Regions from separate parts of the Metabacillus schmidteae genome, predicted to be linked through region 2. Evidence: riboswitches for the same ligand, from Rfam matches in the RefSeq annotation. Region 2 holds a riboswitch; the other holds the start of a gene.
What was found. A riboswitch is a leader RNA that binds a small molecule or an ion and turns the genes downstream of it on or off. The one in region 2 is predicted to bind glycine.
Positions count from the first base shown of each region.

Region 1: it holds a riboswitch for glycine, as region 2 does, so the genes downstream of both, HWV59_RS01060 (amino acid permease) here and gcvT (glycine cleavage system aminomethyltransferase GcvT) in region 2, are expected to answer to the same signal.

Region 1 covers NZ_CAESCH010000001.1:236,055-241,038, reverse strand. Annotated here, with positions in the region: gene HWV59_RS01075 (hypothetical protein) at 1-276, opposite strand, end outside; gene HWV59_RS01070 (hypothetical protein) at 280-783, opposite strand; gene HWV59_RS01065 (helix-turn-helix domain-containing protein) at 1,069-1,887, shown strand; glycine riboswitch at 2,189-2,268, shown strand; gene HWV59_RS01060 (amino acid permease) at 2,432-3,781, shown strand; gene HWV59_RS01055 (L-lactate dehydrogenase) at 4,034-4,969, shown strand.
Region 2 covers NZ_CAESCH010000001.1:3,864,243-3,869,226, reverse strand. Annotated here, with positions in the region: gene HWV59_RS18925 (YqhG family protein) at 1-148, opposite strand, end outside; gene HWV59_RS18920 (DEAD/DEAH box helicase) at 164-1,849, opposite strand; glycine riboswitch at 2,169-2,258, shown strand; gene gcvT (glycine cleavage system aminomethyltransferase GcvT) at 2,466-3,566, shown strand; gene gcvPA (aminomethyl-transferring glycine dehydrogenase subunit GcvPA) at 3,607-4,953, shown strand; gene gcvPB (aminomethyl-transferring glycine dehydrogenase subunit GcvPB) at 4,946-4,984, shown strand, end outside.

The DNA.
Region 1 (4,984 bases), 3.6 Mb from region 2:
AACTGCAGTGGATTCTATCAGTACATCAATTTCAAGTAATTGTTCTAATAAATCTAAAACATATTCTTCATTTGTTTGGCCAATATTATTGATTAGCTCTCCTGCTAATTGTTCTTGAGGAATAGGAAAACTAATTCTTTCAAATAGAGTCTCTAAAATACCTAATTTCTCTTCATCCTTTATATGAAAAGAATAATTTGAAATACTGCCCTTTTTTACAAGATATTCATTACGGGAACACCTGATAAACTGCATGCCTTCATTAAGATTTAACATAGCTTACTTTTCCTCCTTATACGTTTTCTCCATGTGCAGATCAAAGCCGACAACTGTTCCATTCATGTCCACCTTTGCAATTTCAATGATGTGATTTTTGTTTAAGTCTATTTCATTCACATTTGAAGCTTTAGCATATTTTACAAATTGATCAACTGCTCTTTTAAACTCATTCATATCATTTGGTATAGAAATCTTAATACTTTCTTTTAGTGTATATTGATCGATAAAAAAGTAGGATTCATACTTTTTGAAGAAACCCTGTATATTATGGGATTCAGTAATTGGAACCATGATTTGTATAGTAATAGTTTTCTTTTTTTCATCTCGGCCAATGACCTTTGTAATGACCTTATTGCAATGTGTATGTCCCTTTTTACCTAGACGTTCAATAAGCTTGTCCATTTCTTTTTTCATTGTCATAGGGTTGGAGATTTCTTTTTTAAAGGCTACGATTTCTGTAAAAACGAGAGTATCTGTTTCAATTATTTCAAGTTCTTTTAACATGGATAATTAGATCCTCCTTTTGCTAGGAATAAAGTAGTGTTTTTTGTGGATTTCCCTGAATTATGTCCCTTTTTTATATTCTTTTGTATAATAAAAAATGGTAAATATGGCTTTAGGTGGTAATTAGAAACCATGGAAAGTCACCTTTAAAGCATTCATTTGTTTTTACTACCTTCCAGCTGTTGTTTCAATGTCATTATAGTGAGGATAATTGTTAATTTAAATAGGAAGATTTGCAATAAATCATGGAGAATGAGTCAAAAATTCTGAAGGGACAGGTAAAGAATGAAGAGCTTAGGTGATCGAATAAAGTACTATAGAAAGAAAAAGGGACTAACAAGAAAGCAGCTGTGTGAAAATCTATGTGATGAATCAACAATTTTTCGACTGGAAAAAAATATGCACGTCCCTCGCTTGGATATCTTATATGAGATTGCAAATAGATTAAATATTCAACTTGAACAGCTTCTGCTTGAAAAAGATGAGAAGCTGAACAAAATAAAAGCATTATGTAGAGAACTAATCTATTTCAATGACTATTTGGCGTTAGAAATGGTGCTAAATGAACTTGATCAACTTATAAAAAAGCGTAATACATCCTGCCCGTCAAGGAGAATGCTTTTAAAGTACAGATCTTGGTTAACTGCGATCTTATTGTATAAACGGGAAGGCGAATATTCAGAAGCGAAGCTATTACTTGAAGAGCTAGTAGAAGAAGACTATTTTGTAAATGAAATAGACTTTGATATTCTAAATACTCTGGGGCAAATACATTTAGAACAAAAGCAGTATAAGGATGCACTCCTCTTTTTCAAAAAAGCCTATGAAATGCTTTCAACTAAAACACCTCAGATAAATGACTACACACTATTTCCAAGAATCGGTTATCACTATTCTCTTATTTTATATTATATGGAAAGCTATGATAAAGCACTTGAAGTAGGTTATACAGTCTTATATTATTTAGAAGCAAATCAACTAATTCACTATAGAGGTGAGATATGTAACTTGATCGGCCATATTTTGACGATCAATCAATTTGATAAAGAGGCAATGGAGTACTTCATAAAAGCAGAATTGTTATATACTTTAGAAAATAAGTAGTATATATAGATACATGTAATTTATATTATATTCAAATTATTTGTTTTGCTATTATCTCTCCTTTTACATTAAAACTATCAGCAGCTAGCTAACTAACTTGTTTTCCTTTTGATGCTGTGGACATAAAAGCTAGATTTAATAATATAGGTGCTTTGCAAGTTAATAGGAGGATCTTATCAAATATGAATGAGAGGATACTTTTGTTGTTGACAAGGTATGTGAGGAGCATTAAAATTAAAAATTATTTGAAAATAATTTTATAAATACCCAAGCTATGATCGCTATGGATGAAACTATAGCAGGAGCAGCTTCTGGAGAGACTGCGGTATTCCGTAGCGCCGAAGGATTCACAATCTCAGGCAAAAGGACAGGAGAGTATAGAATATCTATTTGAAACCATACTAATAGTTAGTAGGTGGACAAATACTATTTAATATTCTTATGACCAAGAGATTTGGATGATATCCGATCTCTTTTTTTGATGAGTTATTTTTGATCATTGATTTACATCGTATGGTGTGCAGCTTTTAAGGAGGAGTTAGATTTGGCACAACAAGAATTAAAGAGGGATTTAGCAAACAGGCATGTTCAATTAATTGCAATTGGAGGCACAATTGGTACCGGTTTATTCTTAGGATCCGGTAAGGCGATACAACTGGCAGGTCCATCTATTATTTTTGCCTATTTAATAATGGGTATTGCCGTGTTTTTTATTATGAGGGCGCTGGGAGAACTATTGTTGTCCAAAGCAGGTTATCAATCATTTACAGACATTGCCGAAGATTACCTTGGACCTAGAGTAGCATTTGTAACTGGATGGACATATTGGTTTTGTTGGATTATGATCGCAATGGCTGATATTATTGCTGTTGGTGTATATGTACAGTATTGGTTTGATATACCACAGTGGATACCTGCCATCATCTGTTTGATTGTATTGTTAGGATTCAATCTTTTAACGGTAAAGCTTTTTGGTGAACTAGAGTTTTGGTTTGCCTTAATCAAGGTTATAACGATTCTTTTATTAATCGGCATTGGGATTGTTTTGCTAATAATAGGATTTAAGACAGATGCAGGCACAGTGACTATTACGAACCTTTGGGAACATGGCGGGATTTTCCCTAACGGTATTTCAGGTTTCTTATTATCATTTCAAATGGTTTTATTTGCTTTTGTTGGAGTAGAGTTAGTGGGGGTATCAGCAGCGGAGACTGCGAATCCGAAAAAAAATATTCCATCTGCAATCAATAAGATTCCTTTAAGAATACTTTTTTTCTACATTGGCTCGATTATTGTTCTGTTATGCATCAATCCATGGACACAACTAACTGCAGATGAAAGTCCATTTGTAAAAACATTTAGTTTAATTGGGATACCAATTGCCGCAGGTATTATTAATTTTGTCGTCTTAACGTCAGCTGCTTCTGCATGTAACAGCGGGATGTTTTCAACAAGCCGGATTTTATATAATTTAGGCAAAAATGACCAGGCTTCCTCCAGTTTCGCGAAACTAAATAAAAATCATGTTCCCGGTAATGCGTTGTTGATTTCCACGCTTGTCGTATCGGTAGGAGCACTTTTGAGTAAACTGATTCCAGCACAAGCCTTTGGAATTGTATCAACGATAAGTTCCATTTGTTTTATTTGGGTATGGGGCGTTATTGTCATTTCACATTTAAAGTATAAAAAAACACGTCCACAATTACATGCAAAATCAACATTTAAAGCGCCTTTTACGCCATTTATTAATTACGTTGTCCTAACGCTTTTTGTGATAATTCTTATTATTATGCTGTTTGCAGAAGAAACACGTTCTGCATTATTGTTGACACCTATATGGTTTATATTAATATTTATGATGTACTCATATAGGAGCAAAAAGAAAGAAATATAAGTAAGAATGTCATTAGAGGAATCAAATTGATTTCTCTTTTTTCCTTTCAGGTAAACTTGTGCAAAATGAAAAATCATGGTACATTTTATTTGTGAAATACTTCACAAATGATAGAGGAGTTATTTTTAAAATCAATTTGTGGAATTATTCAAACATACCTAAATAAATTATCTATATAAAAACTCTAAAAAAATTTTTATCAATTTATGTGAAACACTTCACAAATATAAAAGTAGGTTAGGAGGAATCAGAATGAATATAACATTAGGTAATAAAATTGTATTAGTAGGTAATGGTGCTGTTGGTTCAAGTTATGCTTATGCGTTATTAAATCAGGGCTTATGCGATGATTTAATCATAGTCGATCTGGACGAAGAAAAAGCCAAGGGAGATGTCATGGATTTAAACCATGGTATAACCTATGCTCTTAGTCCAATGAATATTAGATATGGCTCATATAAAGATTGTAAGGATGCTGCTCTAGTTGTTATATGTGCGGGTGCAGCACAAAAGCCTGGTGAAACAAGACTGGATCTTGTGAATAAGAATGTTAATATATTTAAATCAATTATCGAGAACATTATGAATTCTGGCTTTAATGGTATTTTCTTAGTCGCTACTAACCCAGTCGATATTTTATCTTATGCGACTTGGAAATTCTCTGGTTTGCCTAAAGAAAGAGTAATAGGTTCAGGGACCATTTTAGACTCTGCAAGATTTAGATATATAGTAGGAGAAGAGTTTAAAACAGCAGCAATAAGTGTTCATGGATATATTATTGGAGAGCATGGTGACTCTCAATTTCCTGTATGGAGCAGCACAAACATTGCTGGAACACCAATCGCAGATAGGTTAACAAAGGAGAGAAAGGAAGAGATAGCTGCTAGTGTGCGTGATGCGGCTTATGAGATTATCAAAGCAAAAGGTGCCACGTATTATGGCATTGCAATGGGGCTAGTAAGAATAACAAAGGCTATTTTAAGAAATGAGAACGCCGTCTTACCTGTTGGAGCATTGTTAGAGGGAGAATACGGACATCATGATGTTTTTGTAGGGATTCCTTCTGTAATCACTAGAACAGGTGTCAAAAATATTGTTGAACTATCACTAACTGAAGATGAAAAGGGTAAGCTGGCTAAATCAGTTCAAACTTTAAAAGATATCCAAAATACAGCTATACGTCTTTAATTCAAAGAGGACCTG
Region 2 (4,984 bases):
AGTGCCAGTAAAATGGTCTATTCATTAAAAGCTTATCCATTTCAATAGTAAGTTGTACTGTTATATATCCTTCTTTGTTTTCAAGAATGTCACAGGAATTGGATTTGAAAAAGCTTTCTAAAAAGTGATGAATTTGTTCTTGCTGCATACTGTCGCCACCTTTCTACTTATCTCCGCTTGCTGCTTTTCGTTGTTCTTGTGAAGCTTGAGCATAATCGAGAATTGATGTTAAATTCTCCATTTTTATTTTCATTTCTCTGTCGCTTTTTGAGTGGTACATGATGTCTTGTATATGTTCCTCGAAGTTTTTAATTTCTAATCGAGTGAGAATCTCATCAAGGTCACCAATGACTTTTTCAAATAAATTAATTTTGTCATACAGAAGAGTTAAAATATGTTCTTCAACTGTGTTTTTGGTTGCCATATTGTATATGTTAACGTCTTGTTCCTGACCTAAACGGTGTATACGACCAATACGCTGTTCTAAACGCATTGGATTCCATGGTAAATCATAATTGATAATATTATGACAAAATTGAAGGTTGATTCCTTCACCGCCAGCTTCTGTCGCTATGAGTACTTGTACGCGATTTTTAAAGAGTTCTTTCATCCAATCTTTTTTTCCTCTTTTAAAGCCACCACGAAATGGAACGGACGTAATGCCATGCTGCTGAAGAAACCATTGTAAATAAAATTGAGTTGCTCGATATTCAGTGAAAATAATGACTTTATCATCAAGTTCTTTGATTAACTCTACTACTTTTAATGCTTTTGAGTTTTGCGTAACACCGTCAATGGCCATCATAATTTCTTTGATGACATCATTTGGCAAAACAGCTTCCTCTTCTTCAGGCAAGTCAAGCATCTTTTTAAGAGTCATATAGACAGCTTCACGACTACTGCAAGCTTCCCGTTGTAAGGTCATAATAGAGAAGGTGTTTGCAGCATATTGTGATGATGACTTAAGAGCAGAAATGGTGTCATAAAGATGTTGTTCTGTTTCTGAAAATTCGATTGGCACTGTTTCAACAATACGCTTTGGCCATTCAATACCTGTGTCACCGCGCCGATTTCTAATCATAACTTTATTAATGAGCTCACGTAATTGCTCATGGTCCTCAATTGAACGTTCCTTCGCTGAAAACACATCTGAAAAATAGGCTTCGTTTCCAAGATGGCCTGGTTTTAATAATGATACTAAGTTGAAAATTTCTTCTACTCTGTTTTGAACTGGTGTTGCTGTTAATAGTAAACAATATTTCTTTTTTAAATTTTGAACAAATTCATAGTTTTTTGTTTTATTATTTTTAAGCTTGTGAGCTTCATCAATTATGACGAGATCATAGTTCTGGTTATAGACAATGTCACGATGTGGGCTTCTTTTCGCTGTATCAATAGAGGACACAACAACATCACATGCTTCCCATACATAACTTTTCTTTTGTTCTACAGCAGGAATAAAGAATTTTTCAATTAATTCACGGGCCCATTGTGATACAAGTGATGCCGGGACGAGAATAAGTACTTTTTTGACCAGTCCCCGAATCATATATTCTTTTAAAATGAGACCAGCCTCAATTGTTTTTCCCAAACCAACCTCATCAGCAAGGATCGCTTTACCGTTCATTTTTTCGACGACTCTTTGCGCTACTTCTAGTTGATGAGGTAGAGGTGTAAAGTGTGGCAAGTGTTTTGGGGCTTGTAAGCCTTCAAAAGAAGGAACTTGTGTATTCTTTTGAACTTCATATGCAAGCTTGTAAAGCTCCCAATTTGACCACGGTCCATCATTGTTTAGTTTTTCTAGAAATCCCTCCTGCCAGGAGAAAAAGAAGTTCGTCTTGATGTTCATTGTAAAGACATTCCTTTCATGAAAATGACTTTTATGATTGTTCATGATTTTTCGTAGAATAAGTGAAAATAACATATAAAAAAGACTGATAACGACAAAAACCGAACATTCAATATAGAAATATTTTTTAATGTTAAGATAAAAAAGGATTGTCGAAAACATACACACATGGTAGGATGTTAATAAGAAAGTTCATCATTTTCATATCTTTCAGTCAGCTTAACGCTTTCATTCGTTTGAAAATGCAAATGTTTAAAATGTCAAATGTCATAATTCAGGTTTTAGTAGTATAGCCAACAAGAAAACAAAATATGTGCGGATGAGAATAAGGGGAGAGACTATAGGTTAGTATAGCGCCGAAGGAGCAAACAATTGTGAATCTCTCAGGCAAAAAGACTCTTATTTGACGCGACTCTGGAGAGTGTTTGCGTGTGTTCACGTAAACTACCAAAGGGGAAAGCTTTATGAGGTGATAGTATGTCTTATTACAAGGCCACTAGTATCACGCACTCATAAGGTAAACTTTCAGGTTAAAAGGACAGAGACTTCCACAAGTAGATGGGAGTGTTATGTCCTTTTTTTGATGCATTTTTTAATATCGGAAGGAGTAGTCCACATGACAGAACTACATCGAACACCTTTATACGATCTTTATAAAGAGTATGGTGCCAAGACAATTGATTTTGGAGGTTGGGATTTACCTGTTCAATTTACTTCTATTAAGGAAGAACATGAAGCCGTTCGAACAAAAGCGGGGTTATTTGATGTATCACATATGGGTGAGGTCGAGGTTCGAGGTGAAGATAGTTTAGCTTTTTTACAAAAGGTTGTAACGAATGATGTGTCTCTTCTTAAGTCAGGTGGCGCCCAGTATACGGCTATGTGCTATGAAAATGGCGGAACAGTGGACGATTTACTCATTTATAAAAAAGAGGAAAATGATTATTTGCTGGTTATTAACGCTTCGAACATCGAAAAAGATCTTGAGTGGCTAAAAGCAAATAAAAGTGGAAATGTGACAATTGAAAATAAATCAGATGAATATGCTCTTCTTGCTCTTCAAGGGCCAATTGCAGAAGAAGTTCTTCAAACACTAACGGACACAAACCTATCTGAAATCAAGCTTTTTAAGTTTAAAAACGATGAAATAGTTGCTGGTGTTCATGTGTTAGTGTCTAGAACTGGCTATACAGGTGAGGATGGGTTTGAGCTATATTGCCATTCGAATGATGCTGCAACTTTATGGAGAAACATTCTTGAAGCAGGTAAAAGTAAAGGTGTTATTCCATGTGGACTAGGTGCGCGAGATACATTACGTTTTGAAGCAACATTGCCTTTATATGGTCAAGAGCTCTCGAAAGATATTACCCCAATTGAAGCGGGCATTGGGTTTGCAGTGAAAACAAACAAAGAAGCTGAGTTCAATGGAAAAGCGGTTTTATTGCAGCAAAAGGAAAAAGGAACTGCTCGTAAGTTAGTGGGAATTGAGTTATTGGAAAAAGGTATTCCGCGTCATGGTTATGAGGTTTTTTCTGGTGAAGAAGTCATAGGTGTTGTGACAACTGGAACACAGTCACCAACCTTAAAGAAAAATATTGGTTTAGCTCTACTAAAATCTGAATTTACACAGCCGGGTACAGAGGTTGAAGTTCAAATTAGAAAAAAACGTTTAAAGGCTTCCGTGGTTGCTACACCATTTTATAAAAAATCAAAATAATCGTTTAACTAAATGTGTAACTGAGAGGAGATTTCACGACATGAATCATCGTTATTTACCAATGACAGACCAAGACAAGCAGGAAATGCTTCAAGCAATTGGTGTTCAATCAATAGATGAATTGTTTCAGGATATTCCTGAGAACGTTCGTTTTAAGGGAGATTACAAGATTAAGCGGGCAAAATCAGAAACAGAGCTCTTAAAAGAATTATCGCAGCTTGCAGCCAAAAATAAAGATTTACGCAAGAACGCGTCATTCCTTGGTGCAGGGGTTTATGATCATTACATGCCAATTATTGTTGATCATGTCATTTCTCGATCAGAATTCTACACAGCATATACTCCATATCAACCTGAGATTTCACAAGGTGAACTACAAGCGATTTTTGAATTTCAAACGATGATTTGTGAGCTAACCGGAATGGATGTGGCAAACTCATCGATGTATGATGGTGGAACAGCATTAGCGGAAGCCGCAATGCTTGCAGCTGGACAAACAAAAAAGAAAAAAATTCTCGTTTCAAAGGCCGTAAATCCTGAAACACGAGATGTAGTAAAAACATATGCAGCGGGTCAATATATCGAAGTGATTGAGATTCCTGTACAAAATGGTGTAACAGATTTAGAGGCATTAAAGCAGGAAATGAATGAAGATGTGGCAGCAGTTTTAGTTCAGTATCCAAACTTCTTTGGTTCTATTGAGCCATTAAAAGAGATTGAGCCGATTGCGCATACTGGAAAAAGTATGTTTATCGTTTCATCCAACCCTCTTGCTTTAGGTGCATTAACGCCTCCGGGAGCATTTGGTGCCGATATTGTTGCAGGAGATGCACAGCCATTTGGAATTCCTACAGCTTTTGGTGGACCACATTGCGGCTATTTTGCTGTAACAAACAAATTACTCCGTAAAGTTCCAGGTCGACTTGTTGGGCAAACAACAGATGAAAATGAAAAACGCGGATTTGTTTTAACTCTTCAAGCACGTGAACAGCATATACGACGTGATAAAGCAACATCTAATATTTGCTCAAATCAAGCATTAAACGCCCTTGCAGCTTCAGTTGCTATGACAGCTTTAGGCAAGCAGGGTGTTAAGGAAATGGCCATTCAAAATATCCAAAAAGCTAACTATGCAAAAAGAGCTTGTTTGAATGCAGGAATAGAAGTTCCATTTGACCAGCCTATATTCAATGAATTTGTGATTAAGCTTTCAAAACCTGTTTCCGAGGTCAATAAGCGCCTTTTAGAGAAAGGGATTATCGGTGGATTTGATTTAGGGAAAGTTGATGCTGAATTTAAACATCATATGTTGATTGCCGTGACAGAGCTACGTACAAAAGAAGAAATCGACACACTTGTGATGGAATTGGGGGATGACAATGAGTAATCAAGATCAAGCATTAATTTTTGAATTAAGC